Regions from separate parts of the Rhodococcus koreensis genome, predicted to be linked through region 3. Evidence: riboswitches for the same ligand, from Rfam matches in the RefSeq annotation. Region 3 holds a riboswitch; each other region holds the start of a gene.
The links. Region 3 has a riboswitch for S-adenosylmethionine ahead of JWS14_RS03560 (LLM class flavin-dependent oxidoreductase). Riboswitches for the same ligand answer to the same signal wherever they lie in the genome.
Positions count from the first base shown of each region.

Region 1: linked by a shared signal. The riboswitch ahead of JWS14_RS51730 (putative leader peptide) and the one ahead of JWS14_RS03560 (LLM class flavin-dependent oxidoreductase) in region 3 are both predicted to bind S-adenosylmethionine.
Region 2: linked by a shared signal. The riboswitch ahead of JWS14_RS51725 (putative leader peptide) and the one ahead of JWS14_RS03560 (LLM class flavin-dependent oxidoreductase) in region 3 are both predicted to bind S-adenosylmethionine.
Region 4: linked by a shared signal. The riboswitch ahead of JWS14_RS23745 (aminotransferase class V-fold PLP-dependent enzyme) and the one ahead of JWS14_RS03560 (LLM class flavin-dependent oxidoreductase) in region 3 are both predicted to bind S-adenosylmethionine.

Region 1 is NZ_CP070609.1:2,511,596-2,518,790, forward strand. It holds gene JWS14_RS11625 (GNAT family N-acetyltransferase) at 1-372, opposite strand, end outside; gene JWS14_RS11630 (ABC transporter substrate-binding protein) at 384-1,355, opposite strand; gene JWS14_RS11635 (amino acid ABC transporter ATP-binding protein) at 1,392-2,174, opposite strand; gene JWS14_RS11640 (amino acid ABC transporter permease) at 2,171-3,163, opposite strand; gene JWS14_RS51730 (putative leader peptide) at 3,310-3,384, opposite strand; SAM riboswitch class I at 3,392-3,488, opposite strand; gene JWS14_RS11645 (sulfite exporter TauE/SafE family protein) at 3,701-4,468, shown strand; gene JWS14_RS11650 (HAD-IIA family hydrolase) at 4,545-5,336, shown strand; gene JWS14_RS11655 (LppA family lipoprotein) at 5,358-5,876, opposite strand; gene JWS14_RS11660 (alpha/beta hydrolase) at 5,888-7,195, opposite strand, start outside.
Region 2 is NZ_CP070609.1:2,502,721-2,510,302, forward strand. It holds gene JWS14_RS11590 (dipeptide ABC transporter ATP-binding protein) at 1-1,266, opposite strand, end outside; gene JWS14_RS11595 (ABC transporter permease) at 1,263-2,183, opposite strand; gene JWS14_RS11600 (ABC transporter permease) at 2,176-3,168, opposite strand; gene JWS14_RS11605 (ABC transporter substrate-binding protein) at 3,172-4,803, opposite strand; gene JWS14_RS51725 (putative leader peptide) at 4,959-5,042, opposite strand; SAM riboswitch class I at 5,047-5,141, opposite strand; gene JWS14_RS11610 (NtaA/DmoA family FMN-dependent monooxygenase) at 5,188-6,582, opposite strand; gene JWS14_RS11615 (LLM class flavin-dependent oxidoreductase) at 6,598-7,582, opposite strand, start outside.
Region 3 is NZ_CP070609.1:784,519-792,100, forward strand. It holds gene JWS14_RS03545 (ABC transporter permease) at 1-641, shown strand, start outside; gene JWS14_RS03550 (ABC transporter ATP-binding protein) at 638-2,308, shown strand; gene JWS14_RS03555 (NtaA/DmoA family FMN-dependent monooxygenase) at 2,506-3,876, opposite strand; gene JWS14_RS03560 (LLM class flavin-dependent oxidoreductase) at 3,900-4,982, opposite strand; SAM riboswitch class IV at 5,042-5,155, opposite strand; gene JWS14_RS03565 (GNAT family N-acetyltransferase) at 5,475-5,978, shown strand; gene JWS14_RS03570 (aminotransferase-like domain-containing protein) at 6,218-7,447, opposite strand; gene JWS14_RS03575 (NtaA/DmoA family FMN-dependent monooxygenase) at 7,485-7,582, opposite strand, start outside.
Region 4 is NZ_CP070609.1:5,183,014-5,190,595, reverse strand. It holds gene JWS14_RS23775 (alpha/beta fold hydrolase) at 1-268, shown strand, start outside; gene JWS14_RS23770 (TetR/AcrR family transcriptional regulator) at 290-1,000, opposite strand; gene JWS14_RS23765 (ABC transporter permease) at 993-2,084, shown strand; gene JWS14_RS23760 (YbaK/EbsC family protein) at 2,119-2,592, shown strand; gene JWS14_RS23755 (flavin reductase family protein) at 2,659-3,297, shown strand; gene JWS14_RS23750 (LLM class oxidoreductase) at 3,303-3,929, opposite strand; gene JWS14_RS23745 (aminotransferase class V-fold PLP-dependent enzyme) at 4,082-5,377, opposite strand; SAM riboswitch class IV at 5,429-5,543, opposite strand; partial or broken gene JWS14_RS23740 (mammalian cell entry protein) at 5,623-6,287, opposite strand; gene JWS14_RS23735 (purine-cytosine permease family protein) at 6,597-7,582, shown strand, end outside.

The sequences.
Region 1 (7,195 bases), 1.7 Mb from region 3:
GGTGGTGAGGAAGATGCGCGAGTAGCCGGCCCGGACGATCTCGGCCTCGAGTTCCCGCAGCACGATGCGCCCGAGTCCGCGCCTGCGGTGCGAGGACGAGGTCCAGATCCGCTTGAGTTCCGCGGTCGTGTCGTCGTAGCGGCGGAAGGCCCCGCCCGCCACCGACATCCCGTCCTCGACCACGACGAGCAGCGCGCCCCCCGGCGCGGCGAACTCTTCCGCCGGATACGTGCTGAGATCCTCGTACATCTGGTCGCGGGACCGCCCGTACCGAGTGCTGTATTCGGTCGCCAGTTCTTCGAGCAGCGGCGCGGCCAGTGGATCGGTCTGATCGACGAACACGGTCTGCACGGGGTCGGTCCTCTCGCTCACTGTTCCTCCTGTCAGCTGGTCTTCGGGAGCCCGGGCGGGTTGACGACCGACGTGTTCACGGCCTCGTTCGCGATGTTCCAGCGGTCGAGAACCTGTGCGTACGTGCCGTTCTCGATGACATGGTTGATGGCCTCGTTGACGGCGGTAATCAGCCCGTTGTCCTTCTTGGTGAGCACGGCGATCTCACCCTGGAGTGCGTCGCCGGCGCCCGAGAACGTTCCGGCGATCTCGGTCTCCCCGGCCTGCGCCACGTGGAACGACGAGGAGGGGTTGGGGCCGAAGTAGGCGTCGATCCGCCCCGACGCGAGCGGCAGGTAGTAGTCGGTGGCGTTCTGGTAGTAGGTGATGTCGGTGGGTTCGAGACCGGCCGCCACGTTCTGCTCGCTCCACTTCACCAGCAGCGCTTCCTGATTGGTGCCGGAGGAGACCGCGATCTTCAGGCCCGCGACGTCCTTGGGTTCCTTGATCTGGATGCCGCTGTCCTTCTTCGTCTCGAACGCGACCGTGTCGAGGCGGTATGTCGAGAAGTCGTACTTCTCCTTCCGCTCCTCGGTGACGGTGACGTTGGAGATGAAGGCGTCGGCCTCCCCCGAGTCGATCCGGACGAAGTTCTGCGCCCAGTCCGCGGCCTGGAGATCGACCTTCAGGCCGAGGACGTCGCCGATCAGGTATGCGAAGTCGGTTTCCGAGCCGATCAGCGTCTTGTCGTCGTCGGCGTAGAAGCGCAGCGGCGGGGCGGAACCGGCACTGCCCGTGACGACGAGCGTGCCGCGGTCGCGGATCTGCTGGGGAACCTTCGCGGCGATCGACTCGACCTCGTCGGTGGTGATGCGATTCTGATCGGCGGTGAGGTTGTAGCCGGCGGCCGAGGTGGGCCCCGATCCCTCGTCCTCGACGTCGCCGCCCCCGCACGCGGCGGCGAGGAGCGCGACGGTGGTGAGAGCCGAGGCCAGAATCTTCTTACGGAACCGTGCGGTGGACATGTGTGCCTTTCGGGGATCCACACCGGGGTGTGGAGGTCAGAGAACTCGGGAGAGAAAAGCTTTGGTGCGGTCGTGCTGTGGGTCGTCGATGACCTGCGCGGGCGGGCCCTGCTCCACGACGACTCCGGCGTCCATGAAGACGGCCGTGTCGGCGACCTCCCGCGCGAAACCCACCTCGTGGGTGACGATGACGAGGGTGGCGCCGTCGCGTGCCAGTTGCTTGATGACGGCGAGAACCTCGCCGACCAGTTCCGGGTCGAGCGCCGACGTGGGCTCGTCGAACAGGATCACCGCAGGGCGCAGTGCGAGGGCCCGGGCGATCGCGACCCGCTGCTGCTGGCCGCCGGACAGTTGCCGCGGGTACTCGTGGGCCTTGTCACCCACGCCGACCCGTTCGAGGAGGGCGATCGCCTCGGCCTCGACCTCGGCCCGGTCACGGCCCTGCGCCGACACCGGTGCCTCGACCACGTTCTCCAGCACCGTGAGGTGGGGGAACAGGTTGAAGTTCTGGAACACGAATCCGATCCGGGACCGCTGCTTCAGGATGTCGCGTTCCCGCAGTTCGTGGAGTTTGTTGCCCTTGCGCCGGTAGCCGATGAGGTCGCCGTCGATCCGGATGGTGCCCCGGTCGACCTTCTCCAGGTGGTTGAGCGTGCGGAGCAGCGTGGACTTGCCGGAACCCGACGGGCCCAGGATCACCGTCACCTCGCCCTTGCGGACCAGCAGGTCCACACCCTGGAGGACTTCGAGTGCGCCGAAGGACTTGTGGACTCCGCGAACCTCCACCGCGAACTCTGCCTGCTGGGTGTCGGTCGTCATTTCGTGGCCCCTCTCGGTACGGAGACGCCGGCGTCGCGGATCTCGGCGAATTTCCGGGTGACCTTCTGCCACGGAGTCGGGGGCAGTGCCCGAGCCGATCCGCGGGCGTAGTGCCGCTCGACGTAGTACTGGCCGACCGACAACAGCGTGGTCAGGATGATGTACCAGATCGTCGCGACCATCAGCAGGGGCACGACGCGACCGTTGCGGCCGAAGATCACCTGAACCTGGTAGAACAGTTCCGCGATCGCCATCGTCGACACGATCGACGTGCCCTTGAACAGGCTGATCACCTCGTTCGCGGCGTTCGGCAGGATGCCGCGCATCGCCTGCGGCAGAACGATCTTGAAGAACTGGCGACGACGCGGAATACCCAGCGACTGCGCCGCCTCGATTTGCCCGTGGTCCACCGAGATGATGCCGGAACGGATGATCTCGGCGGAGTACGCGGCCTGGTGCAGGGCCAGACCGATGACGGCGGCGGTGAAGCCGCTGATGACGCCGTTGACCTCGAACGTGAAGAAGCCCGGTCCGAACGGAATTCCCAGCGACAGAGTCTGATACAGGTACGTGATGTTGAACCAGAACAGGAGTTGCACGATCAGCGGGATCGACCGGAACGCCCAGATGTAGACCCAGGCGATCACCTGCAGCACCGGGTTGTGCGACAGGCGGCTGACCGCCAGCACCACACCGAGCGCGAATCCGAGGACCGTCCCCCAGAGGGTCAGCTTCACCGTCATCCACAGGGCCTGCAGCACGGAGCCGGCGGTGAAGTACTTGCCGAACGTCGCCCAGTCCCACCCCGGGTTGGTGGCGAGGCCGTGGACGAACTGGGCGAGCAGCACCAGCACGGCGGCGCTGACCACCCACCGCCACGGGTGCCACCGCCGTGCGACCTCCAGCGCGGCGTCCGCGGGCCGGTCACCATTGCCGGACGGTTCGGAATCAAGGGGCGCGGCCGAACGCGCCCGGACGGGGGCGCTCACGCTCGCTCACCACTGGGAACAGACATCACTGAGGCGGCCTTTCACCTGGAGACGGGACGGGGAAGAGGGCGCGTCTTCCGCGGGATGCGGGCGCGCGTCAGGCGCTCACCTGGCGTTTTACCCGGTGAGCGTGCGGTGAGACCTCGTCAACAGTGGCAGGAGGTGGTACGGCACAGGTCGATGTGCCGTCTGCGCCACGCAGGGCGCGCGGGGTAGTTCATGTGCTGCCTTCCATCGATCCCGGCGGTAGCACCCGCACCCGAAAAATTCGGAAGGGTTGCTGCGACGTCAACGAGCCAGGTCTCTCGGTCGCTCTGGATGGTTGAAGCGAACACTAGCTGCATTCCCGGACGTCGTCAACACGGGGTATTTCCCTGCAACACAGGGGAAATGGCGTCGAGCGGACGCAAGAATCACCGTGCGCAGAAGTGCTGACAAGTGGTCGGAGATGCGGTTGGATGAGACGAGCAGTCGCGTATCGCCACCGCCGCGTGACCCGGCTGCCGGGCCGTCCGAGGCCCTTGTAACGTCGCCTCGGTGACACCACTCGAAGTCATCGCGATCCTGGTAGCCGGCGTCGGCGCGGGCGCGATCAACGCCATCGTCGGCAGCGGCACGCTCATCACCTTCCCCACCCTGGTGGCTTTCGGGTTCCCTCCGGTGACCGCGACGATGTCGAACGCGATCGGCCTGGTCGCCGGTGGCGTGTCCGGCACGTGGGGGTACCGGCGGGAGCTGGCCGGGCAGGGGCCGCGGTTGCGGTGGCAGATCCCGGCGTCCCTGTGCGGTGCGGTTCTCGGCTCGTGGCTGCTGCTGCACCTCCCCGAAACGGTGTTCGAACTCGTCGTCCCGGTGCTGCTGATCCTCGCCCTGATCCTGGTGGTGCTGCAGCCGAAGATCCAGGCCTGGGCGAAGCAGCGTGGCAGCCACGAGGCGGGCCTGAGCACGGCGCGACTCACCCTGCTGACCGTCGGCACGTTCGCCGTCGGCGTGTACGGCGGATACTTCACCGCTGCGCAGGGCATTCTGCTGATGGGCGTGATGGGCGCGATCCTGCCGGAGAGCCTGCAACGGATGAACGGCGCGAAGAATCTGCTGTCGCTCATCGTCAACGTCGTCGCGGCGACCGCGTACACGCTCGTGGCCTTCGACCGGATCAGCTGGGCGGCCGCCGGCCTCATCGCGGTGGGCTCGCTGCTCGGAGGCGTCCTCGGCGCCCGCTACGGCCGCCGCCTGTCCCCCACCGCACTACGGGGAACCATCGTCGTCGTCGGTCTCATCGGCCTGTTCCGGCTGCTCGCATAGTCACGCATGCACCCTCCCGCTCCCCCATACTGAGTCGGTGAGCAACGAAGTAGAGCACCCGGGCTGGACCTATCTCATGGACATGGACGGCGTTCTCGTCCACGAAGAGCATCTGGTCCCCGGCGCCGACCTGTTCCTGGCCGAACTCCGGGAGTCCGGCACCCCGTTCATCGTCCTGACCAACAATTCCATCAGGACTCCGCGCGATCTCCGCGCCCGGCTGCTCCGCACCGGCCTGGACATTCCCGAGGAATCGATCTGGACGTCCGCCCTGGCCACCGCGACGTTCCTGGCGAACCAGCGCCCCGGCGGCAGCGCCTACGTCGTCGGCGAATCCGGGCTCACCACCGCACTGCACGACATCGGATACGTCCTCACCGAGAACGATCCCGACTACGTGGTCCTCGGCGAGACCCGCACCTATTCCTTCGAGGCCATCACCACCGCAATTCGACTGGTGGAGAGAGGCGCTCGCTTCATCGCCACCAACCCCGACCCCACCGGACCGTCGCGCGAGGGTTCCCTTCCGGCCACGGGATCCGTTGCGGCACTGATCAGCCGGGCCACCGGCCGCGACCCGTACTACGTGGGCAAGCCGAACGCGCTGATGATGCGCTCGGCCCTGCGGGCCATCGGCGCGCACTCCGCGAACACACTGATGATCGGTGACCGCATGGACACCGACATCGTCTGCGGTCTCGAGGCCGGGCTGCAGACCATCCTCGTCCTCACCGGAATCTCGACGCGGGATTCGGTGGAGTTGTTCCCCTACCGCCCCACCGCGGTCCTCAAATCGGTCGCCGACCTGGTCGGCCGCACGTCGGATCCGTTCGGCGATGCGGCTGCGCCACCCGTGAGTACTTATTAACCGCCGGACGTTAACAAGTACTTACGGGTGGCGGCAGCCGGTGACGCCGCGGAGGGAGGCTGCCTTGTACGTCCCGAACGTGATCCGGTTCCCGTCTCCACCGGCGAACGTCACATCGTGACGTCCGGGCTCGTCGACGTGGACGTCGAGCCGATCCATCCCGGCGTCGGCGGCGACCGCGCGGGCCGCCGCCAGCACCGCCGTCCAGTCGTCGTCGCGGATCGGGTTGTCGGACAGTAGCGCTCGCGTGGTGACGGACTTCCCCGCCGTGTAGGCATACGGTCCGGGGCATCCGCCACCCTGGCTGCGTTCACGATGCCACCGCCACTGGACATCCGGAGCGAGCGCGCCGACGGCTTCGCTGATCCGCACCAGCGCATCGGTGACGTGTCTCTCGGTGACGGCGAGCGTCGGCCTGCCGCTCAGGCTCTCGGCCGCCGCCGCGATCTCCTCGTCGCCGAAGTTGTACGGGTTGTCCGTCATGCCACCACATCCGCTCGTCAGGATCGCCGCGCCGATCACGGCGACCGTCTTCGTCACCCACCGGATCGTCACCGGAGCGCCAGTTCCGGCAGACCCGCCGCGATCACGGACATGTTGTAGCCCGACGCCCGGAGTTCGCCGTTGTCACTCGGCCGTGGATACTCGCTGTGCCCGTTGGCATCTTCCCGCCGGACGCCGTCGGGGGTCGTCGCCGCACGCACCGACAGTTGCTCGAGATCGGTCTGCACCGGATCCGGTCCGAGCCGGCCGAACCCGTCAGCCACGGTGATCGGGTCGTCGTGCGCGCGCATCACGAACCCGTGGCCGGGTGCCAGCCCGAGGTCCGATTCGTCGTTCGCATCGAAGCCGGGCGAACCGTAGAACACGGCGTCGTCCACCGGTTGCCGCGGTCCCGCTACCTGCAGGGCCAGGCCCTGGGTGTACGAACCATACGAATGTCCGAGGGCGGTGATGTGCGGGTCGGGCGTCTGCGAGGCGACGTCGAGACCCTCGTAGAACGAGGCGAGCTTCGGGGCTCCCGCGGTCGCGCGGTCGGACTGCCATGCATCGAGGAGCCATCCGCGCCCGAGGTTCTGGTCGATGAACGGGACGTCGTAATTGCCCGGGCCCGTGGTGGTCGGCGGCTGATACCCGAGCCACGCGATCGTCGACACCGTGTCGCCGGTGTGTCCGGACAGGTCCAGCTGCCGTTCGATTTCCGCCTTCAGCGCCCTCGCCTCGTCGGTCATTCCGGCGAGGGAGCCGACGGTGGTGTCGATGCCCGGGGTGGTGACGGAGATGTGGTCGGCGGTGTCGGGGTCGCCGAGCGCGAACGCGGCCATCGTCCGTTCACCCGACTGCAGGTCGAGCAGCATCAGCCTGCCGTCCGGGTGGTCGCGGACGAGTGCCTCGAGGTGGTCGAGGTCCTGCAGCTTCTGCTCGGCATACCACAGGTGTGCATCGTCGTCGGTGAACGCGCCACCGAACACGTTGTGGTCCAGCCTCTCCCGGAGGCGGTCCCGTTCCCACTCCCACCGCGACCGCTCGTCGGCGAATCGGCTCACGTTCGCCTCGTGCCGCACCGCGGACGGAATGCCGTCACGGGCGCCCACCCACTCGGGATGCCGCTCGATCACCTCGCGCCGCTGAGCTGTGGGCAGGGCATCCCAGTACTCGCGGTTGGCGAGCGGGGAACCGTCTGGTGGCGGCGCGGGGGCGGACAGGCCGCGACCCACCTCACCGGGTTCGACACCGCCGTCCGCGGCCCGCGTCAGGACGGCAGCCGCGTCGTCGACGAGGTCCTCCGCCTGCAGGATCAACGCCCGGGCCGCGGCACCCAGTTCGGCGCGGATTTCCTCGCGCCCCGACGCGTCCGG
Region 2 (7,582 bases), 1.7 Mb from region 3:
GTAGGTGCGCGGCAACGCGACCTGTTCGAGCAGTTCGGCCACCCGCGCGGCCCGCTCCGCCCTGGTTCCGACATCGAACGCACCGAGCGGTTCCGCGACGATGTCCGCGATCGCCAGTTTCGGATCGAGGGAGGCGTACGGGTTCTGGTACACGATCTGCACCCGCCGGCGCAGTGCCCGCAGCGCGCCGCCGCGCAGACCGGTGATGTCCCGGCCGTCGAACTCGACGCGGCCCGCGGTGGGCGACTCCAGCCGGATCGCGATCCGGGCCACCGTGGACTTGCCCGACCCGGACTCCCCCACCAGCGACAGGGTGCGCCCGCGGGGGACCTCGAACGATACGTCCCGGACGGCGTCGATGGACGTGCGCCGGTCGATCCTGAACGTCCTGGACACCCCGGAGACGCGCAGCAGGACGTCGGGGCCGGCTCCGCCCGCCTCCTCGCCGCGGGTGCGGTCCTGTCCCACCGACAGGCTCGGCGCCGCGGCCAGCAGGGTGCGGGTGTACTCGTGCTGTGGGTTCGCGAGGATCTGACGGGTCGGGCCGGCTTCCACCACCTCGCCCTGGCTCATCACCACGATCCGGTCCGCCCGGTCGGCCGCGACACCCAGATCGTGCGTGATCAGCAGGACCGCGGTGCCGGATTCGGCGATCCGCGCGTCGAGATGATCGAGGATCCGGCGCTGCACGGTGACGTCGAGGGCGCTGGTCGGTTCGTCCGCGATCACGAGTTCGGGGCTGCACGCCAGTGCGATCCCGATCAGGACACGCTGCCGTTGCCCGCCGGACAGGTCCTGCGGGTACTGCCGCGCCCGCACCTCGGGCTCGTCGATCCCGGCCTCGGCCAGAATGCGCACCGCCTCGATGCCTGCCGTCCGCCGGTCGGCGAGACCGTGGATCCGGAGCACCTCCGCCACCTGGGCGCCGACCCGCAGGACCGGGTTGAGCGACGTCGTCGGGTCCTGCGGAACGAGGCCGATCCGGGCGCCGCGGACGCGTTCGAGTGCGCGTTCCGACTTGGTGTCGAGACGCTCACCGTCGAACGTGACGGTGCCGGCGACGGCCCGCCCGGATCCGCTGAGCAGTCCGAGAATGGCGTGCGCCGTGGTGGATTTTCCGGAGCCGGACTCGCCGACCACGGCCACCACCTCACCGCGCGCGACCGTGAGGTCGACGCCCTGCACGGCCACGATGGGTTCGCCGGCGCTCCCGTACGCCACCCGCAGTCCGGAGACCTGCAGCAGCGGAGTGTCGTTCGCGCTCATCGCACTTCTCTCTGTTCGAGTGCATGCCCGAGCCGGTGCGCCGACAGCACGACGGCCACGATCACCAGTCCGGGCAGGGTTGTCATCCACCACGCGGTGGCGAGGTAGTTCCGGCCCTCGGAGATCAGCGAGCCCCATTCCGGGGTGGGCGGCACCGCGCCGAACCCGAGGAAGCTCAGCGACGACACCGCGAGGACCGCCATGCCGAACTCGACGGCGGCGAGGGCGACGACCGGCGCGTACGAGTTCCGCAGCACGTGGCGGCGCAGCACCGTGTGCCAGCGGACACCCGACGCGAACGCGGCCTCGACGTACAGCGACCGCCGCACCCGCAGCACCTCCGACCGCATCACGCGGGCGAAGTTCGCGATCAGCGACACGCCCACCGCGATCGCGACGTTGACCGTGCCGAATCCCAGTGCGGTCACCAGTGCCAGCGAGAGCAGCAGCGCGGGAATCGACAGGAGGACGTCGACGACCCGCATCAGGACGGCGTCCAGAGCACCTCCGAGGGCGCCGGACAGCAGTCCGATCAGCGAACCGACGACCAGTGCGATGCCCACCGCCAGCAGTGTCGCGGTCAGCGACAATCCGGCGCCGTGCACCACCCGGGTGTACACGTCGCGTCCGATGTTGTCGGTGCCGAACCAGTGCGCGGCACTCGGCGCCTGCAGCTTCTGCGCGGGCACCCCGACCAGCGGGTCGCCGCTCGCGAACACCGACGGCGCCACCGCGAATCCGACCGCGACGAGGAGCACCGCCGCCGAGGCGACGAGCACGAGGTTGCGACGCCACCACGCCACCACGCGGCGTCCGCGGCCGTGCGGACGGGGCGCGACTGTGGGAGGCGCGTCGACCGGCGGAGGGCCGAAACCCTCGGCCTCCTCGATCAGTTCTCTGGTGAGGATGTCAGACATGAACCTTCTCCTCCACATTCGCGACGGTGTCGCTGCGCTCGGAACTCCGCCTGCCCTCGACGATCCTGGGGTCGATCAGCGGGTAGAGCAGATCCACGGCGAGATTGACGAGGACGTAGACGAGCGAGCTCAACACCACGATGCCCTGGACCACCGGAATGTCCTGCGCCATCACGGAAGTCTGGGTGAGCCGCCCCACCCCGGCGCGGGAGAACACCGTCTCGACGACGACCGATCCCGCCAGCAGATTGCCGACGAGCACACCGGCGATGGTGAACGCGGGAATGCTCGACAGGCGCAGCGCGTGCCGGGTCTGGATCTGCCAGCGCGACGCCCCCTTCGCCCGCGCGGCCTCGATGAACGGCTGCCGCCACGTGGTCTGCAGACTCGCCGCGAGCACCTGGGCGATGACGGCCCCGGTCGGGAGCGCGAGCGTCACCGCCGGCAGCACCAGCGTCGCGACCCCCTGATCGCCGAACGCGGGGAAGACCTTCAGCCGGAACGAGAACAGTTGCAGCAGAATCAGGCCCACCCAGAACGTCGGCACCGCGACACCGAGCGGGGGCAGGGAGAACAGCAGGTTCCGCACCCAGTGGACGCGCGTGTAGGTGGCGAGGAACGCGACCCCCGCCCCGAACACGACGGCGAGGACCAGCGCCGCGGACGCCAGCGCGAGAGTGCTGGGCACCGCGTTGCCGATGGCCTCGGTCACCGACTGCCCGGTGGCGATCGAGTACCCGAAGTCACCGCGGACGGCGTGGCTCAGCGAGTTCCAGTACTGCACCCACACCGGCTGGTCGAGTCCGTACCGCGCCTGCAGTTCCGCGACGGCCGCCGCGTCGACCGTCGTCCCGGTGGACGCCGAGTCGACGGCGATGCTCACCGGGTCGGACGGCAGGAGGAACAGCACGGCGAACGACACGGTGAACGTCGCCCACAGGACGGCGATCGCCTGCAGCACGCGGAGTCCGAGGTAGCGAATCATGGCTCAGCGTCCGCTGATCCAGGTGTCGAAGAACTGGAGCCGGGCCGAGGCCTCGAACTTCAGGTCCTGCACGTTCGGGCCCGCGCCGATCGCCTGCGACAACTCCACCGTGGGGATCCACAGGCCGTTGTCGAGGATCTGCTGCTGGGCGTCGGCGACGAGCGCGCTCCGCGCGGCGGGATCGGTGGTGGCGAGCTGCTTCGCCAGCACGTCGTCGAGCGCGGGAATCGGGCCGCGGCTGTTCAGGTTGCGGCCTTCGAGCCCGAACTGGGTGCGCAGGATGTCGCCGTCGGCACGGGTGCTGTTGTAGTAGGTGGCGTCGAAGTCCTTGGAATTCTGGCGGGCGGTGGCCTCCGGGGTCGACACGAGGTCGAGCTGCAGGTCCACTCCCACCGCTCTGAGCTGCTGCTGCACCAGTTCGAGGATGGCCTGGTTGCCGGCGAACACGGAGCTGAACAGAACGGGGAAGGCGAGCTTCTGACCACCCTTCTCGCGGATGCCGTCGGCGCCGGGCACCCAGCCCGCCTGATCCAGGATCGACTTCGCCTTCTCCGGGTCGTACGTCACGCCGGGCAGTGCCACGTAGCCCGGGGTGCGGCTGGCCAGGGTGCTGGTGGCCGGCTTGAAGTTGGGGCCGAGCACGGTGTCGACCAGTTCCTGCCGGTTGATCGCCGGCACCAGCGCGCTGCGCACGACGGGGTCGACGAGCGGTCCGCGGGTCACGTTGGGCTGGAAGCCGAACGGGGTTCCGGGATTCGAGGTGGTGAGCACCTGCCCGCCCGCACCTTCGATCTGCGGGGCGTCCTGCGGCAGCGCGTCGCTGATCGCGTCCAGCTGTCCCGAGGACAGGCTGCCCGTGCGGACACCGGATTCGGGGACGACGGTGAACTCGATGGTGTCGAGGTAGGCCTCGCCGTCGTGGGCGAACACGTCGGAACCCCAGTTGTATCCGGCGCGCTTGGCGAGGGTGACCGACTTGTCCTGCTGGTAGTCGGCGTACGTGAACGGCCCGGTGCCCGAGATGTTGCCGGTGCACCGCTCTTCGGCGGACTTCGCGACGGACGCGTCGGACAGGATGCCGAGCTGCGGGGTGGACGACGCCTGGAGGAACTGCGCGTTGGGTGCGGCGAAGTCGACCTGCGCGGTCTGCGGGTCGATCACGGTGGTGCCCGTGTACCCGGTGAGGTAGCTGGCACCCAGTGCGGCCTTGGCCCCGGTGAGGGTGTTCACGATGGCGTCGAGGTTCTTCTTCACCGACTCCGCGGTGAAAGGCGTTCCGTCACTGAACGTCACCCCCTCCTTCAGATGGAACGTGAAGGAGGACGCGTCGGCGTCGGTGTCCCAGCTCTCGGCCAGCCACGGCTTCAGTTCGCCCGTCTCCGGGTCCTGGTCGGTGAGCGAGTCCACCACCTGCCGGGCCACGTAGATCGTCTGGTTGGTGCCCGACTGCGCGGGGTCGGCGCACGTGGGTGCCTGGGACAGGCCGTAGCGGAGGGTGCCGCCGGGCTGGGGCGGGCCCGCGTCCGCGGAGGAACTGCTGGAGCCGCCACCGCAGGCGGTGAGCGCCGTGGCCAGCACGGCGGCGGCGCCGATACCTGCCGCGATGCGGCCGCGGTGGGACGAGGACAAAGGCACTGATGGCACCGAGAACTCCGTGATCTCGAAGAAGTGCCGTGCGCGCTACCCGTCGAGTGGGCAGCGCTCACGCGCACAGAAAGGTGAGGGACACCGGATCCGACGCGGATGCGGTGTGTAGAGCAAGAACCCCGGATGTCTGCCGGGGTGTCAGATCAGCTGTGACAGATGGAGGTGGACAACCGGCAGAGATCGACGTGCAGACGCCCCCAGGCGCTCACGAAGCCTTCGGTCAACATGGTTCCTCCATCGATCCCGGCGGTAGCACCCGCACCCGCGGGGCGGGGGGGTTGCTGCGACGTCAACGAGCCAGGTCTCTCGGTCGCTCTGGATGGTCGTTACCGAGTGTAAGAGATCGCCGGTCGCCGCGCCACACGGCCCCCGCTACCCGACTGCCTGCCGGGGCGGGAGTTCCCGTCGCGACAGCGGCGGGCGGAGACCGAGATGCTCACGCAGGGTCGCGCCTTCGTATTCCGTTCGGTACGAGCCGCGCTCCTGCAGTTCGGGCACGAGCAGGTCGACGATCTCGTCGAGTCCGGTGGGCACCAGGTACGGCGAGATGTTGAATCCGTCGGTCGCCCCGCTGCGAACCCACCGGGTGAGTTCGTCGGCGACCTGCCCGGGGGTGCCCGCGAAACCGGACCGCTGAGTGGTCGCGATCGCGACCTGCCGCAGCGACAGGTTCTGCGCCTCCGCCAGGGCGCGCCACTCGCGGGCGATGGCGAGCGGGTCCTTGCCGTCGCGGGCGGCCCCGCGGGTGACGGAGATCGGTGCGGGCACCGGATCGAATTCGGGCAGTGGACCGTCCGGGTCGCGATCGGACAGATCGCGGCCCCACACCTGACCGACCAGCGACAGCGCCGTCTGCCCGGTGTACTGGCCTTCGCGGACCCAGCGGACCTTGTCCTCCACCTCGGACGCGTTCTCCGCGAGCACGATCTGGGTGCCCGGCAAAATCTTGACGTCGTCCTCGGGGCGCCCCGCGCGGCGCAGTCTCGCCCGGATGTCCTCGGCGAAGCCGAGCGCCTCGTCGAAATGGGTTCCGTGGCGGGAGAAGATCACGTCGGCGTGCGTGGCCGCGAAGTCCCTGCCTGCCGGTGAGTCGCCGGCCTGGAAGATGACGGGATGGCCCTGGGCGCTGCGCGGCAGGGTGGGGGTGATCGTGACGTCGAACTGCGACGTGCGCCGCGACACGTCCTGCACACTGCCCGCGGTGGCCCAGGACGGCGCTTCGGTGCTCGTCGCGACGGCGCCGTCGGCCCACGCGTCCCAGATCGCCCGCGCGGTGCCCAGGAACTGCCCGGCCCGCTCGTACCGGTCGGCGTGATCGAGGAAGCCGCCGCGCCGGAAGTTCTCACCGGTCCACGCGTTGTCCGTGGTGACGGCGTTCCAGCCGGCGCGTCCGCCGGACAGCAGGTCCAGCCCGGACAGTCGCCGGGCGAGGTCGGCCGGTTCGTTGTAGGTGGTGTTCTGGGTGGCCACCAGCCCGATGTGCCGGGTGATGCCGGCCAGCGCCGAGAGCTGGGTGATCGCATCCGGCCTGCCCACGATGTCGAGATCGAGGATCTTGCCTTCCTGTTCCCGCAGGCGTAGACCCTCACCCAGGAAGAAGGCGTCGAACAGGCCCCGCTCGGCGGTCTGTGCCACCCGACGGAACGTTTCGAAGTCGATCTGCGATCCGCTCGTCGGATCCGACCAGATCGTCGTGTGGTTGACGCCCTGGAAGAAGACCCCGAAATGCACCTGGGCTTCGGGCCGGGCGTATGAGTCGTCGGTCATGATCTCCACAACCTTTCAGCGAGAGGATTCTGCGAGGCGCTCGGCCCGGAATCGGTTGGCGGGGCGGTCGAGTCCGAGCGTGCTGCGCAGAGTCGAACCGGGAACGGGACGGTGGGCGGCACCGGCGCGCAGGAGTGCCGGGATCACGTACCGCGCCAGCACCGGGAGGTCCTCGTCGACCACGGCGGGATGCAGGCGCACACCGTCGACCTGCGAATCCAGTGCGCGCAGCAGTTCCACCAGTCCGGTGGCCTCGCCGGCGAACGACAGCCGCTCACTCGACGGGGCGGGAGTGGCTGCGCCCAGCGCCACGTCGAGTTCGGCGAACACCAGCGCCGCCCCGCGGTCCTTCGCCCGCGCGGCGGCGTCGGCGATGTCACCGGGCGTCGTCCCGGACACCAGCACCACGTCGACCTGGGTCGGATCGGTCTGCCCGTCGAGTCCGAACACCACCAGTTGCCCCTGCGGCGGCCGCGGCACGATCGCCGGACCCTTCACCGAGTACGTCTCGCCCCGGAAGTCGATGTAGTGCAGCCGGTCGCGGTCGACGAAACGGCCGGTGGCGTAGTCGCGGATCACCGCGTCGTCCTCCCAGGAATCCCACAGGTTCCGGACCACGGCGATCGCGTCCCGCTCCTCCCGCGCGAGGTCGGCGGGTGCGGTGATCTCGGTCCGGCCCAGTGCGCCCGCGACCCGCGGGTCGGTGTCGCGTGCGGCGATCCAGCCGCCGCGGCCCCGCGACGCGTAGTCGAGTGTCGCGAGCTGGGAGGACGTGTGAAACGGTTCGGCGTAGGTGGTGCCGACCACCGGTACGAGACCGATCGTGCTGGTGGTCGCGGCCACGAACGCGGCGCGGTTCACGGCGTCGATCCGGCCGACGGGTCCCCCGACGGCGCCGGGCGGCAGCAGCGAATCGTCGAAGGAGGCGAATGTGAAACCGGCGTTCTCCGCCGCAGCGACCCGGTCCGCCACCGTTCGCCCGGTCAGCAACCGGTCGGGT
Region 3 (7,582 bases):
GTCTGGGCCGTGACATCTACTCACGGACCGTGCACGGCGCGGTGATCACGCTCAGTGCGACACTCCTCGCCGTCGCCATCGCCTTCGTCATCGGCACCGCCCTCGGCGCGATCGCCGGATTCGTGGGCGGCGCGGTCGAACTGGTCATCATGCGTGTCGTCGACGTCCTCCTCTCGGTTCCCGGCCTGCTACTCACCATGGTCGTGGTCTCCGCCCTCGGATACGGCACCATCAACGTGGCGATCGCCGTCGGCGTCTCCGCAGTCGCCAACTTCGCCCGGGTGATGCGCGCCGAGGTGCTGCGTGTCGTCCAGGCCGACTACATCGAGGCCGCCGCGAGCATCGGCACTCCGCGACTCACCATCCTCACCCACCACGTGCTGCCGAACTCGCTCAGTTCGGTCGTCTCCCTCGTTCCGCTGCAGTTCGGTGCCTCGATCCTGGCGATTGCGGCGCTCGGCTTCCTCGGGTTCGGTGCTCCGCCACCGGAACCGGAATGGGGCCTGCTGGTCTCCGAGGGCCGTGACCTCCTCGCAGTCGCTCCCTGGATCGCTCTGCTCCCCGGTTTCGTCATCCTCGCGGTGGTCTTGTCGAGCAACCGCATCAGCCGTGAACTGCAACGCGACGGAGGCATCCGATGACACTGTTGTCTTTCGAGAACGTCGAGATCTGGTACTCCGGCCGCGGCCGGAGCGCGACCAAGGCAGTCTCCGGGATCAGCCTCGACGTGCAGGCCGGTGAACTGGTCGCCATCGTCGGCGAATCCGGTTCCGGCAAGTCCACCCTCATCCGGTCATCGATCGGCCTGTTGCCACGCACCAGCCGGGTGAGCGGTCGAATCCTGCTCGGCGACAAAGACGTCGCCGGGTGGAGCCAGAACAAGTTTGCCCGCTTGCGGGGCAGCTATGTCGGCTTCGTCCCGCAGGATCCCGGCGTTTCGCTCAACCCTGTCAAACCGATCGGCAAGCAACTGGAGGACGCGCTGCGCAACCGACTCGGAAAGAGCCACCTCCTTCCGTTCACGACCTCGGCGCAGCGGCACAACCTGAAGTCACAGACACTGAAGTTCCTGGAACTGGCGGGCCTTCCGGATCCGTCCCGCATCTACGCGAAGTACCCGCACGAACTGTCCGGCGGCATGAAGCAACGGGTGCTCATCGCGATCGCCCTGTCCGGCGAGCCGGAGCTCCTCATCGCCGACGAACCGACCAGCGCGCTGGACGTGACGGTGCAGAAGCAGATCCTCGACCACCTCGACCGGCTCCGCACCGAACTGGGCATCGGCATCCTGCTCGTCACCCACGACCTCGGGGTCGCGCTCGAACGCGCCGACCGCGTTGTGGTGATGCGCAGCGGCGTCGTCGTCGAGGAGGGCCGCAGCGACACCCTCCTGCACCACGCGAGAGATGCGTACACGCGGCGGCTCCTCGACGCCGCTCCCGGTCTGCACGTCGGAACCCTGGAGCCGCGACCGATTCGGGTCGGCACGCTCACTCCGCACTCGTCCGCTGAACGCACCTCCGCCAAGTACGCGATCGAGGTGAAGGGTGTGTCGAAGACGTTCCACGCCGCGCACAGCAGCACTGAACCGGTGGTCGCGGCCGACGACGTCTCGTTCCGCGTCGCGACCGGAACCACGCACTCACTCGTCGGCGAGTCCGGTGCCGGCAAGTCCACGATCGCCCGGATCGTCGCGGGCCTGCGCACTCCCGACGAGGGCGAGGTCACCCTCCTCGGGCAGAGCGAAACCTGGAGCCGCCAGCAGCTGAGCAAGCGCCTGCAGTTCGTGTACCAGAACCCGTATTCCTCGCTGAATCCCCGGCTCTCGGCCGCCGACCTGATCACCGCGCCGCTGCGCGTGCACCGCAAGGACATCGACCGCAGGCAGCGGCACGCGATCGCCGAGGAACTGCTCGACGGCGTGCGACTGGACCGCAAGTACGCCTCCCGCCGGGCCGGGGAGCTCTCCGGCGGGCAGGCGCAGCGCGTCGCGATCGCTCGCGCCCTGTCCCTGAACCCCGAGATCGTCATTTTGGACGAGGCGGTGTCCGCGCTCGACGTGTCGGTACAGGCGGAGATCCTGCAACTGCTCGTGGACCTGCAGGCCGCGTACTCGCTGACCTATCTGTTCATCACGCACGACCTCGGAGTCGTGCGGCTGATCGCGGACACGGTGACGGTGATGCGTCACGGGACCGTCGTCGAATCCGGTCCGACGGCACAGATTCTCGACGACCCCGCGGACGACTACACACGCCGGCTCGTCGACTCCGTGCCGGGCACCGAGGCGCTCCGCATCCGTGGCTGAGTTTGGTATCCAGGGATTTCACACCCACGCACAGGCGGCGCAGCCGCACTAGAACAGGCCGCTGGTCGGGGGTTCCACCCCGGTAACGAGGAATGCCCGCCATGGGCATCCGAACCCGGACGACGGGTGGCCGCGGGGTCCAGCGGTGAATTGCCCATCGCTCGCCCTGACACGCTCGGGCCACCCTCGATACCGCCTTACACGGAAGGCAAGCGCAGGTGGTCGCGCAGAGTCTCGGTCGTGTACTCGGTTCGATAAACCCCGCGTTCCTGCAATTCCGGTACGAGTCTGTCGACCAGGTCGTCGATCGAATCCTGCAGGTGGTACGGGTTGACGTTGAATCCGTCCACGACGCGATGTCGCACCCAGTACGCCCAGCGATCCGCGATCTGGCCGGCGGTCCCGGCCAGGTACCGCGAGTTCGGGGCCACTTCGAGGACAAGCTGCCGGATGGACAGCCCCTTCTCTGCGGCCAGTGCACGCCACTGGGTGATCTGATCGAGCTTGCCGGTGCGGTCCGCGATCGCCAACGTCCCGCGCGACGGATCGAGTTCTCCGTCGACCGGGTCGATGTCCGGCAACGGGCCGTCGGGATCGTATGCCGAAAGATCCTGCCCCCAATAGTGTTCGAGAAATGCAATAGCCCGGTGCGGGTTGTAGGCGTTCTCGCGGAGCCACCGAGCCTTCTCGTCGGCGTCCTCGGGCGTGTCTCCGATGATCACGGTGACACCGGGAAGGATTCGGAGCGAATCCGTGGACCGGCCGTGGGCGGACAGTCGCGCCCGGAGGTCGCGTGCGTAGGCAACGGCCGCGTCGAACTCGTTGTTCGCCGAGAACACGACGTCGGCATGACGGGCCGCCAGCTCACGGCCGCCGACGGAATCGCCGGCCTGGAACAACACCGGCCGCCCCTGTTTGCTCGACGGAACGGTGGAGATCGCAGTGGCCTGCAGAAGGTCACTGTGCCGCGCGATGACCGCAGATCGGTCGGCGGGCAGCCAACTGTCCTGGCGGGCGTCCGTGGCGACATCAGCGAGCGACCACGCGGCCCAATATTCCTTGGCCAACTCGACGAGTTCGGTGGCCCGCTCGTAGCGGTGTTCGTGCGGCAGCCATCCACCACGCCGAAAGTTCTCGCCGGTCCACGCGTTGTCGGTGGTGACGATGTTCCATCCCGCCCTTCCGTCGGACAGGACATCCAAGCTTCCCAGCCGCCGCACAAGGTCGACCGGCAGACTGTACGTGGTGTTCTGCGTGGCGACGAGTCCGATCCGGCTGGTCACCCCAGCAAGCGCCGACAGTTGAGTGATGGCGTCGGGACGGCCTGCAATGTCGGTGGCCAGTGCCGCACCGCGGTTCTCCCGCACACGCTGGCCGTCGCCGAGGAAGAACGCATCGAACAAGCCCCGTTCCAGGGTTTGAGCAACCCGCAGGAAGGTTTCCGGGGATACCTGATCGGGGGCCTTGGCATCTTCCCACACCGTCTGCGGGCCGATTCCCGGGTAGAAAACACCGAGGTGGACCTGCGCGTCGGCATCATACGGCGCTCCGGTGTCCGGAGTGGACATGGCAAACTCCTGCCTGGTCGTGGCTAGTTGGTGGTCGATGTGAAGCGGCTGAGCGGCCGAGGTAATCCGAGCGTCTCCCGCAACGTCGAGCCCGGTTTCGGAATCCGGTGCAGTGACAACTCCTGCAATACGGGAAGGACCTCGTCAACCAGAACGGCGAGATCGGTGGTGACGACGGCGGGATGGATCCGGACACCGTCCACCTTGTCCGCCAGGGACCGCACCAGGTCGACGAAGTCCCGTGCCGAACCCGCGAATCGAAGGCGTCCTCGGTCCGGCCACGGCGAATACCCATCGAGGCGGGCAAGGCGGGACTGCGCGGACTCGGTCTTCGTATCGAGAATCACCTCGACATCGGCGAGGGTCACGGCCTGCTGTCCTGTCGCCGACGTCCCGATTTCGGTCACATCCCGACCGGACAGCAGCACAACGTCGAGTAGATCCGTCACCCCCAGTTCCGCAGCTCCCACGACGACTATCTGACCCTGCGGTGAGCGGGGTGTGATGAGCGGTCCGACGACGCTGAAGAACTCGCCCTCGAACCCGACGTGATGCACCTTGTCGGGATCGAGGTAGCGACCCGTCGCGGCATCGCGGATCACGGCATCGTCCTCCCACGAATCCCACAGCTGCCGGGCGAGCTCGATGACGTCTCGGACCTCGCGCTGTACGGCCTCGGGGGCACGTGGCTCGAATCCGACTGCACCATTGACGTCCGCGGAGTTGTCCGAGCCGACCACCCATGCCGCGCGACCCCGACTGCCGTGATCGAGGCTGGCCAGCTGCGTCGCGAGATGGAACGGTTCGGTGGTGAGGGCTTGCACCGTCGGCGCCACCCCGTAACTGGCCGTCGTCGTCGCCACGAACGACGCACGCGTCCCAGCATCCAACCGTCCCACCGGGTACGCGCCCTCCCCCGGCACCACTCGGTCGTCGATGGTGACCAGCGCGAAACCGGCGGCCTCTACGGTGTCCACGACCGACCTGAGGACCCGGGGAGAGAGCACATCCGCAGGCGGGCGCCCCCACACACGCCACGCGGCGGGATGACCTCCCGCGCCATCTATCTCGACTGCCAGGTGTAGCGGTTGGGGCGCTCGAACCACGACGAAAGTCCTTTCGAAGGAGTGCGGACGCGCACCGGAGACCCAGGGTCCACGGACTCCTTGCGCGCTTGCGGAATCAGTTGTCGATTCCGCCGGGTCGTCACCTGGAGCACCCCGCCGCGCGGGAGGGTTGCCGACCAGCAAGCCAGGGCTCGATGCTGGTACTCATGACCGTCGACACGAATGTATCACGGCACGTGAGACCGAAAAGCGCACCGTCACAACATGCTCAACGGTTCCTATAGCTCACGACGGGGACCGTGCGAAGCTTTACGCTCTCGGTGATTGAAATTCACCTGACGGGACACGCCATCCGCGTTGGAGAACCGTCGGCGCAACGATGCGACATCGGGCCATTAGCCCAATCGCGCTCCAAATGGAAGAGTTTCAATCGTCGGATGGCATTGAGGTTGCACTGATTTCAACCATCGACCGACGCGTCGGCACCATGGCACTGTGGTTCGTCGAATCTACGTGTATGGAGATACTGTCATGACCGAAAGCGCCACGCGCACCGAGTTCGTCGTCCGCACAGCCCAGTGGTCCGATCCCGACGCGGTGACGTTGCGGGCGGCTATGGCGGCAGAAGTCGGTCCTCGATATTCCGACCGAGTGTCGGATGCTGTTCGTGCTACCACCAATGCCGTGGATCCGGAATCGGTGCACGTCACTATCCTGGTGTACGTCAGCGACATCGAGGCTGCGGAGCCACGTGCTGTCGGCCACGCGGCCCTGCGCTGGAACGGCGACGACCTCGAAGTGAAGCGGATGTTCGTCGTCAAAGAGCACCGTGGTACCGGTGTGTCGACCGCGCTGCTGAGCGCGGTCGAGGATGCGGCACGAGAGGCGAGGCGACCCCGCTTGATTCTCCAGACCGGTGACCGGCAGCCCGACGCGGTCAGGCTGTACGAGAAGAGTGGCTACTCGAGGATTCCGATCTTCTCCCCGTATGAGGCCTTGCCCTTCTCGAACTGCTTCGAGAAGGTGTTCGGATAGGAGAACCCCCTTCACGTGAGCTGGGGTGTACTCCCCCCAACGGCAGATCGAATCGCTCGCGCAGGGTCCGCTGGGGATAGTGATCGAGCCGGGCGCCCGCCCGCACCAGGCGGTGTCCGCCCTCGCTCCGGCGGGCACGACTTCGCGCTGTAGCCGGTGCTGTTGATTCCCGCGTTCAGGATCAGGGCCCGACGTCCGGCAGTGGTCATCGCGGTTCCTTTCGACGTGAGAGATGTGGATCAGGCGAGCGGCGCGGAGTGGATCTCACGGACGGCCTTGGCGATGCGCTGCGCCCCGAGCCGGAGGTTGTCTTCACTCTGGTTCGTGAAGCCCAAGCGCAGGCTCCGTGCGTACAGTCCGCTCGCGGCGGGATCGAAGTAGCGGCCCGAGGAGAAGTCGACGCCCAGCGCGTTCGCGGCGGCACGGACCTCCGCGAGATCGATGCCGGGGTCGGTCACCGTCGCCCAAGCGAAGATTCCGCCCTCGGCCTGCGGAATCGACACCAGGTCACCCGCCTCGGTGGTGAGAACGTCGGCCAGCAGATCCGCTCGCTCCCGGTAGAGGGTGCGGGCGTTCGCGACGATGCCGTCGAACAGTCCTGGCCGACCGAGCAGATGCGCCACGGCGGACTGGGTCACCAACGATGGATGCTGATCGAGGTTCGCGCGTAACCGCAACAGTCCGGCCTGGAGCCAGGACGGGGCGACAGCCCATCCCAGTCGGAGCCCTGGTCCGAGGGTCTTGGAGAAGGTATTGATTCGCACCACACGGTCGCTGTCGAGCGGGAAGTCCGGGACGGCCGTGCCCCGGAAACGGAGTTCGCGGTAGGGATTGTCGGAGAGGACGACGAATCCGTAGCGCTCGGCGAGGGCGACCAGCCGCAGCCGGTCCTCGGCTGCGAGGGTCGTGCCGGTCGGATTGTGGAAGTCGGGGATCACGTAGAACAGCTTCGGGATCCGCCCCGCCTGCAGATGGCCCTCGAAGACGTCGAGATCCAGTCGGCCGCCGGTGTTGAGTACCGGCAGGACCTGGGCACCGTAGTGGTCGAGCACCCGCAGCGCAACGGGAAAAGTAGGGCTCTCGACGGCCACCAGGTCGCCGGGGTCGAGTAGTGCGGCAAAGACCAGGCTCAGTCCGTGCAGGGCACCGTTGGTGACGACCACCCGGTCCGGATCGACGAGACCGGACTCGTCGCTCTCCCGCCCCGCGATCCCCTCGCGGAGGCTGGCGATGCCTGGAGCGACCGAGTATTGCAGCGCCCGAGCTCCGGTCGGGGGTGTCGCGAGGGCGACGGCGAACGCGGCCGCCAGTTCGTTCACCGGGAGCGCCTCGTCGGCGGGGACCCCTCCCACCAGGCGGATCGCGTCGGGTTGCAGCGAGTCCGGCGGCGGTCCGAACCCACCCGCTTCGAGCGGGCGAGTGATCAAGCGGGACAACGAGGACGGAGGAGAGGATGTGAGGCTCGTCATGTTCGAACTTCCTTCGTGGGCGGGAGTGTACGACGGATCACGCAGCGAGGACGCGGTCCGGAATCGCGGGGAGGCCGAGATTCCCTCGAAGCGTGGCGGATTCGTATTCGGTGCGGAACAGTCCGCGCTTCTGCA
Region 4 (7,582 bases), 4.4 Mb from region 3:
CGCCACAGGGAGCTTCGAGACCAGGAACGGCGCGATCGCGCTCGCCGATCTGACGGTGCCGGTCCTCGCGATCGGCGGCACCGAGGACGTCATCGCCCCGATCCCGTCGGTCCGGGCGGCGACGGACGTGCTCACCGGGTCACCGTCGGTGCGGTTCGAGTCCGCGCCGGGCAGTCACCTGGGACTCGTCGCGGGCCCGAAGGCCAAGGACTCCACGTGGGCACACATCGACGGCTTCCTCGACGGGGTCGTCGCGCAGACCGCCTGACATCAGCCCGGCCCGGGCTGTTCAAACGAGCCCGGCCCGGGCGACGGCACCTGCGAACAACGCGGTGACCGCGGCGCCCATCGTCTGCTGGTCCACTTCCTCCGGGTCGACCGAGTGTTCGAGCACGAGGCCGGAGATGAGGGCCATCAGCGAGATGGCCGTGGTGCGGACGTCGAACGTGTCGTCGACTCCCCACTCCCGCGCGCGCTCGCCGATCAATTCGACGAGCCGTCCCCGCAGTTGCCGCCGTTCCCGCAGGTAAGCCTGCGCGATCTGCGGGTCGCGGGCGGCGAGCACACCGAATTCGAGTACCAGCAGCGACCAGCCCGGCTCACGCACCATCCACGACGCGACGGCCTCGCCACCCTTCCCCGCGGCGTCCGTCGGGTTCATACCGGCGATCTCGGCGAGCACCCGTCCCGCGAGTTCGAGTGAGCGCGCCGCGAAGAGTTCGGCGAACAGGTCCTGTTTCGACTCGAAGTTCGAGTAGACCGCGCCCTTGGTGAATCCGGCCCGGCGCGCGACCTCGGCGAGCCGGGCCGCACTGAAGCCACGTTCCGCGAATTCCTCCGCCGCCGCGTCGAGGAGGCGCCGGCGTACGACGTCGCGACCGGGACGCGTCGTCGGCGTCCATTCGGTGTGACGACTGTCCGGTTGACGTTCTTCAGTCACGATACCTATGGTATTCAATACCCACGGTATCGACAAGGATCGAGGACGTCCGATGACCATCACCGCCAGCGAAACCACCACCCCGGCTCCCGCGCACCACGACAGCCCGGTGTCGAAATACGGCGCGCCCAAGGTGATGGCCGCGCTGGTCTTCGGTGTTCTCCTCCTCCAGCTCGGCTTCATCCTCAGTTACGTGGCCGCGTTCCATCAGCCGACGCCCCGCGACATCGAGATCGGTGTCGTCGCCGCGGCGGGACTGCCCGCCGGGACGGACCAGCAGGTCGCCGACCGGCTCGACGCGATCGACGGCAGGCCGCTCCGCGCACGGGTCGTCTCGGACACCGCGGACGCCCGTCGCCTCCTCCACGACCGCGAGATCCAGGGCGCGTTCGTCATCAATCCCGCCGGCCCCGACACCCTGATCACGGCGAGCGCGGGCGGCAGTTCCATCTCGAGCGCACTCGAATCTGTCTTCACCCAGGTGGAGAACAGTCAGGGTCGCGAGTTCACCGTTCGCGACGAGATTCCCGTCGGTGCACACGACAACCGCGGGCTGTCCGGTTTCTATCTGGCGATCGGGTGGGTGGTCGGCGGCTACCTGCTCGCGGCGGCGATCGGCCTGTTCATCGGCGCCCCTCGGACGCTGCGCCAGGCGTCGGCGCACACGGCCGTCCTGTTCGGCTACGCCCTGCTCTCCGGCGCCCTCGGCGCCCTGATCACGACGCACGTGCTCGGCACGTTCGCGGGCCACTGGTTCCCGCTGTGGCTCCTCGGGACCGGTGTCGTCTTCGGCACGGCCGTGTTCACGCTCGGCCTGCGCGCCTCGGTCGGCATCCTCGCGGTGCCGCTCGCGATCGCCGTCTTCGTCATCCTGGGCAATCCCAGCGCCGGCGGGGCGTTCGGTTCGAACGTCATCCCCACGTTCTACGCGGCCATTGGACGGTGGATCACCCCCGGCGCGGGTACCGAGGGAATCCGCAGCATCGTGTATTTCGACGACGTGGGGCTGGGACAGCCCGCGCTCGCCCTCGCGCTGTACTCCGCGGTCGGGCTGGGACTGCTGTTCGGGTTCACCGTCCGGCGGCTCCGGAAGCTGGAATCGACTACGCCCCGTTCCGATGTCGTGTCGGAAGACGCTTCTTGATGTCGTTCCAGGGGAATGGACCTACTCTTGGTTCATGCCGACGCCCTTGCACCCCCACGCCGCGCATGTCGCCGAGACTCTGATCGCGCGAGGGCACCATGGGGTGATCGTGACCCAGCCCGACTCCACCCACACCGCGGCCGAGGCGGCGGAGTCTCTGGGGGTCGATGTCGGCGCCATCACCAAGTCGCTGGTGTTCCTCCTCGACGACGACCCGATCCTGCTCCTCGTGTCGGGGGCGCACGAGGTGGATCTGGCGAACACGGGCAAACGACTGCAGGGGAATCTGACCCAGGCACCCCTCGACATGGTGCGGATCGCGACCGGGCAGCCGATCGGCGGTATCGCCCCGCTCGGCCATCCCACGAACCTTCCGACCTACGTCGACAACGCCCTGTCGGAGTACGCGGAACTGTGGGCGGCCGCCGGTCACCCGGACACCGTCTTCCGCACGTCGTTCTCGGAGTTGGTCCGGATCACCGCGGGCCTGGCGATCGACGTCGACTGAATCCCGGGCGGTTCCCGCCCTTATAGTTGACGTCAGATCTCGTGAACGAGAAAGACGCGCGCGAGAATGACCGCGCTCGAGAATGACACAGTGCCCACACGGGCCGACCCGGAGAATGATTTGTCCGACAGAGCCGAGAACGCCGATACCGTCGATGGTTCGGACCTCCCCCACGACCCCGAACTCGCCCCCGGAATCTGTGCGGAGGATTACCGCGCAGCCCTGCGCCGTCACCCGGCGGGCGTCACCATCGTGACCCTCGACTCGGGATCGGGCCCGGTCGGCTTCACCGCATCCTCGTTTTCGTCCGTCTCGCTGGCCCCGCCGCTGGTGTCGTTCAACATCGCGAACACGTCGTCGAGCATCGATGCGCTCCACTCGGCGGGCTCGCTGGTGATCCACCTGCTCGGGGAGCACCAGCAGCACCTGGCTCAGCGCTTCTCGCGGAGCGCGGACCAGCGGTTCTCCGACGAGTCGCTGTGGGCGCGGCTCGACACCGGCGAACCGGTTCTCCACGGAACTCCCAGCTGGATGCGGGTCGTCGTGGACCAGTTGATCCCGGTCGGCGACCACACGCTCGTCATCGGCCTCGTCACCCGCGTCCACGCCGAGGCCGACGACGATTCCGCGTCGGCTCCCCTGCTGTATCACGAGGGCCGGTACTACCGGCCCACTCCGCTGGGTTCAGCGAACAACGGCAACTGACCTGGTCAGGACGCCAGCACCCGTTCGACGCGGGGCAGGTCGAAGCGGCGCAGCGCCTCGTCCACCGCTTCGGCGGACGTGACGAGACCCCGCTGCTCCAGCCACGGGAGGGTGCCGTCGACGAGCTGCTCGAGAACCCTGGGCAGCGACAGCGGGAGCAGGGTCACGCCGTCGGCGACGCCGGCCGCCTGGATGTCGGCGATGAGGCCGGCGAGGCCGACCGGAGTTCCGATGTACTGCAACGACACCGGTGTGCGCGGTGTGTCCAGCGCACTGTCGAGGAGAGCCAGTTCCTTGCGCGCGGCGCGGGCTTCTCCGGCGATGAGCACCTCGAGGTCCACCAGGACGGTGACGCTGTCGGGGTCGCGGCCGTCGGCGACGATCTCGGCACGGATCCGCGCGCGCTCCTGCTGCGCCTCACGCAGATCGGCGGCCCGGATCCGGACGACGTTCGGCGGGAACGACGTGAGGTCGAGCTGATCCGTCGAGTCGGCGGTCAGGTCCACCCAGTAGTCGGCACCGTTGATCGGCCGCGTGCCTGCGGCGCCCTCGGCGGCCGGGTGGTGTCCCGATCCGGTCAGCTCGACGGCGACGCGAAGGGGACGGGAAACGAAGGCATTGTCTCGAGACATAAGGGTTCCTCGGGAATGACGTGTGCGTGTGAGTGAAACGGAGCGGGAAGACCGGTCAGCTCGAACACATACCCGAGGCGGTTCGGCACAGATCGACATACCGACGGCACCAGTGAGCAATCATTGTGCTCCCAGCCTGCGATGCCATGCCGTCATACTAGCGCGTCTCGCGAAAAGCGGGTCTCGGGCACCGGATTCCACTGGCCGCTCTCCTTGGCGTAGGCCCAGTTCCGGCGTCCCGCCACCAGGGTGCACACGGCGTCGACCAGCCGATCCACGTCCTCCGAGCAGCTTCCGAGACCCAGGCTCACCCGCACGGCACCGTCGGGCTTGCCGAGGCGGCCGAGCAGCGGGTGTGCGCAGAAGCGTCCGTCGCGAACTCCGATTCCGTGTTCGGCGGACAGGTAGGCGGCGATCTCCCCCGGCTCGAAACCGTCGATCGTGAACGTCACGATTCCCACGGTGTCGGGGGCGTCCGACCACAGCCGCAGGAACTCCAGGCCGTCGACGGAGCCGAGGCCGTCGAGCAGCCGGCCGGTGAGTGCCGCCTCGTGTTCGGCCACCGTGCCGAAGTCGAGTTCGGACAGCGCATCGCACGCGGCGGCGAGGGCAGCGGCGCCGAGCACGTTGGGGGTTCCCGCCTCATGCCGGGCGGGGGCAGGCGCCCACTGGGTGGATTCGACGGTCACGTTCCGGACCGCGCCGCCGCCCGCGAGGTAGGGCTCGGCGGCGTCGAGCCAGTCCCGGCGGCCCACGAGCACGCCGGCGCCGAACGGGGCGTACAGCTTGTGCCCGGAGAAGGCGAGGTAGTCGACACCCCACTCCTCGACGTCGATGCGGCGGTGCGGTGCGAGCTGAGCGGCGTCGACGAGAATCCGTGCGCCGCAACGATGCGCCACCTCGGCGAGGGCGGCGATCGGCAGCACCTCACCGGTGACGTTGGACGCCCCCGTCACCGCGAGCAGGGCGGTGGGCTTGGAGCACAGTTCGGCGACGAGCAGCCGGACGGTTTCGGCCAGCGTGTCCGCCGCCCGCACGACGCGAGAGTCCTTCCACGGCAGCAGGTTCGCGTGGTGTTCGATGTCGAGGACGACGGTGCTGCCGGGAACGCAGCCGGCGAGCAGGTTCAGCGAGTCGGTGGTGTTGCGGGTGAACACCACCACCTGGTCGTCGCACGCTCCGACGAATCGGGCCACCGAGTCGCGGGCGTTCTCGTAGCACTCGGTCGACACCCGCGAGGCGTAACCGGCGCCGCGGTGCACGCTGGAGTACGTCGGAAGCAGGGCCCCGATACGGTCCGTCACCTGCGCCAACGCCGGCGCACTGGCCGCGTAGTCGAAGTTCACGTAGGTGCAGTCGCCGCCCTGAACGAGCGGAACCCGCAGGTCGGAACCCGAAACCTGAGCCAGGGGGGCAACACACACGTCAGCGGTCAATACAGCAGTCATCACGACATCCCTCGTAGTCAGGGACTCGTCGCAGGGTCGGTGCCCTCTCGGAGTCCGCGCTTGCCGGGTTCGGTATGAACCTCAGCCTGGTCGTCACCCGGAGCACCCCGCCGCGGTGGAGGGTTGCCGACCAGCTAGCCGGGGCTTGACGCTGGTACTCGTGACCTGTTTCGAAGATTGCAGGATCGGCGCGCAGTTGTCAACCCGACACCGGGAGGGTCCGGGATCCGGGCTCGGCGCTCGCGTCAGTTGGGGGTGACTCCGAGCAGCGGGGCGAGCTGATTCGCAATCGGGTTGAGGTCCAGCTTGTTCGGGTCATTCTTGGGCGTGGAGTCCCACGGCTGAACGGTGGCGGGGTCGCCGAACACGATCCGGTTCGCGCTGCGGACGCCGGTGAGACTGCCCTGCGGGGCCGCACAGATGGCGGCGGTGTTCTGCGGGAAGTCCTGCTGCGTGTCGTCGAAGTTCGGATCCTGGCGCTTCATCTCCCGGAGGATCGCCCGGGTGCCCTCGTACCCGACGGTGCACGACGGCGGGTTGTTCGTCTCGGCCACCCGGCCCAGGTGCACGGAGATCACCTTCGCCGTGGCGGACAGGTTGGCGAGGTTCGTCGTGATGCCGGGGCCCGCATCCGAGACCAGTTGCCCCAGTTGCTTGCTCGTGGGATTTCCGTTGTCGATCAGCCGCCGGACATCGGGGTCGCTGCTGCGCAGCCGGTCCGCGAGCGGCTGAAGGTCTTCACCCTTTCCGTCGAATGCCGCGCCGAGTTCCGTCACGACGGTGTGGAGCGCGTCGATCGGCGCGGATTCGGTCAATCCCTTTGTGCTGGCGAGTAACTCCCCGAGGGCATCGGCGTGGCCGTGTCCCCCGGGGGGCGACGAGAACGAAGCCGATCAGCTGCCACCGGACCATCGGCGACCTCACCGTGCGCCCTCGATGTCGCGCCGATCGAGCGCCGTCCCCGCAGCGGTGAGCCGGTGCCGGCTCACGAGACGACCGATAGTGGCGGCGGCAGACACAGGCACTCCGATGACTGGTAAATACATGAGACGAACGGTCACACGTATGTCTTGACCGATCGTCGGAGCAGCGCAAACTCCGCGCCAACCGCCGTGGTGCACGTCACCCCCCGGTCTTGACTGAATTTTCAGTTTGGAATATGTTCGGTGCCCAACAGGACGTGATACCGGTCACCTCCGCCCCGAATGTGAGGTCCGCAGTGTCCACGAATCTCGACCCGACGACGCCCCTCGACGACACCGCTCCCTCCCCGCCGGAGGATCGGTTCGGACACGTCGAGACGATCGGCGTGGAGTACATCCCCGAATCGGAACGCGATTCGCGACCGCTCAACATGCTCGCGGTGTTCTTCGGCGGCAATCTGGCGTTCTCCGTGATCGTGTTCGGCTGGCTCCCCATCACATTCGGGCTCAGCTTCGGCAGCGCGCTGGCGGCCAGCGCGATCGGCATCGGGCTCGGAACGCTCCTCATCGCTCCCCTGTCACTCCTGGGCCCGCGCACCGGCACGAACAACACCGTGTCGAGTGGTGCGCACTTCGGCGTGAGCGGACGGATGATCGGCTCGGGGCTCACCCTCCTCTTCGCCCTCGCGTACGCAGCGATCGCGGTCTGGACGTCGGGGGACGCACTGATCGCCGCCGCCCACCGCCTGTTCGGCACACCGGTCGACAACGGCATGCTCGCCCTCGGCTACGGCATCATCGCCGCCGAGATCGTGGCCGTCGCACTGTTCGGCCACGGCACGGTGGTCGCGCTCCAGAAGTTCGTGCTGCCCGTCGTCGCCGCACTACTCTTGCTGGGGGTCTTCGCGTTCGGTGGCCACTTCGACGGCGGCGCGGGCAGCGGCGACTACCTGCTCGGCGGTTTCTGGCCGACCTGGATTCTGGCCGTGGTCCTCGCCGTCGGCGGTCCGCTGTCCTACGCCCCGACGCTCGGCGACTACAGCAGGCGGATCTCCCGGGTGCGGTTCAGCGACCGTTCGATCGTCGCGGCCACCATGGCCGGCATCTTCTTCGGACTGTTCCTGACCGCGGCATTCGGTTCGTTCACCGCGTCGACGTTCACCACGCTGAGCGACTCCTACGTCGCCGACCTGGTGGCGGAGGCTCCCGGCTGGTACGTGCTGCCGATCGTCCTCGTCGCCCTCGCGGGCGGACTCGGCCAGGGCGTCCTCAACGTCTACGC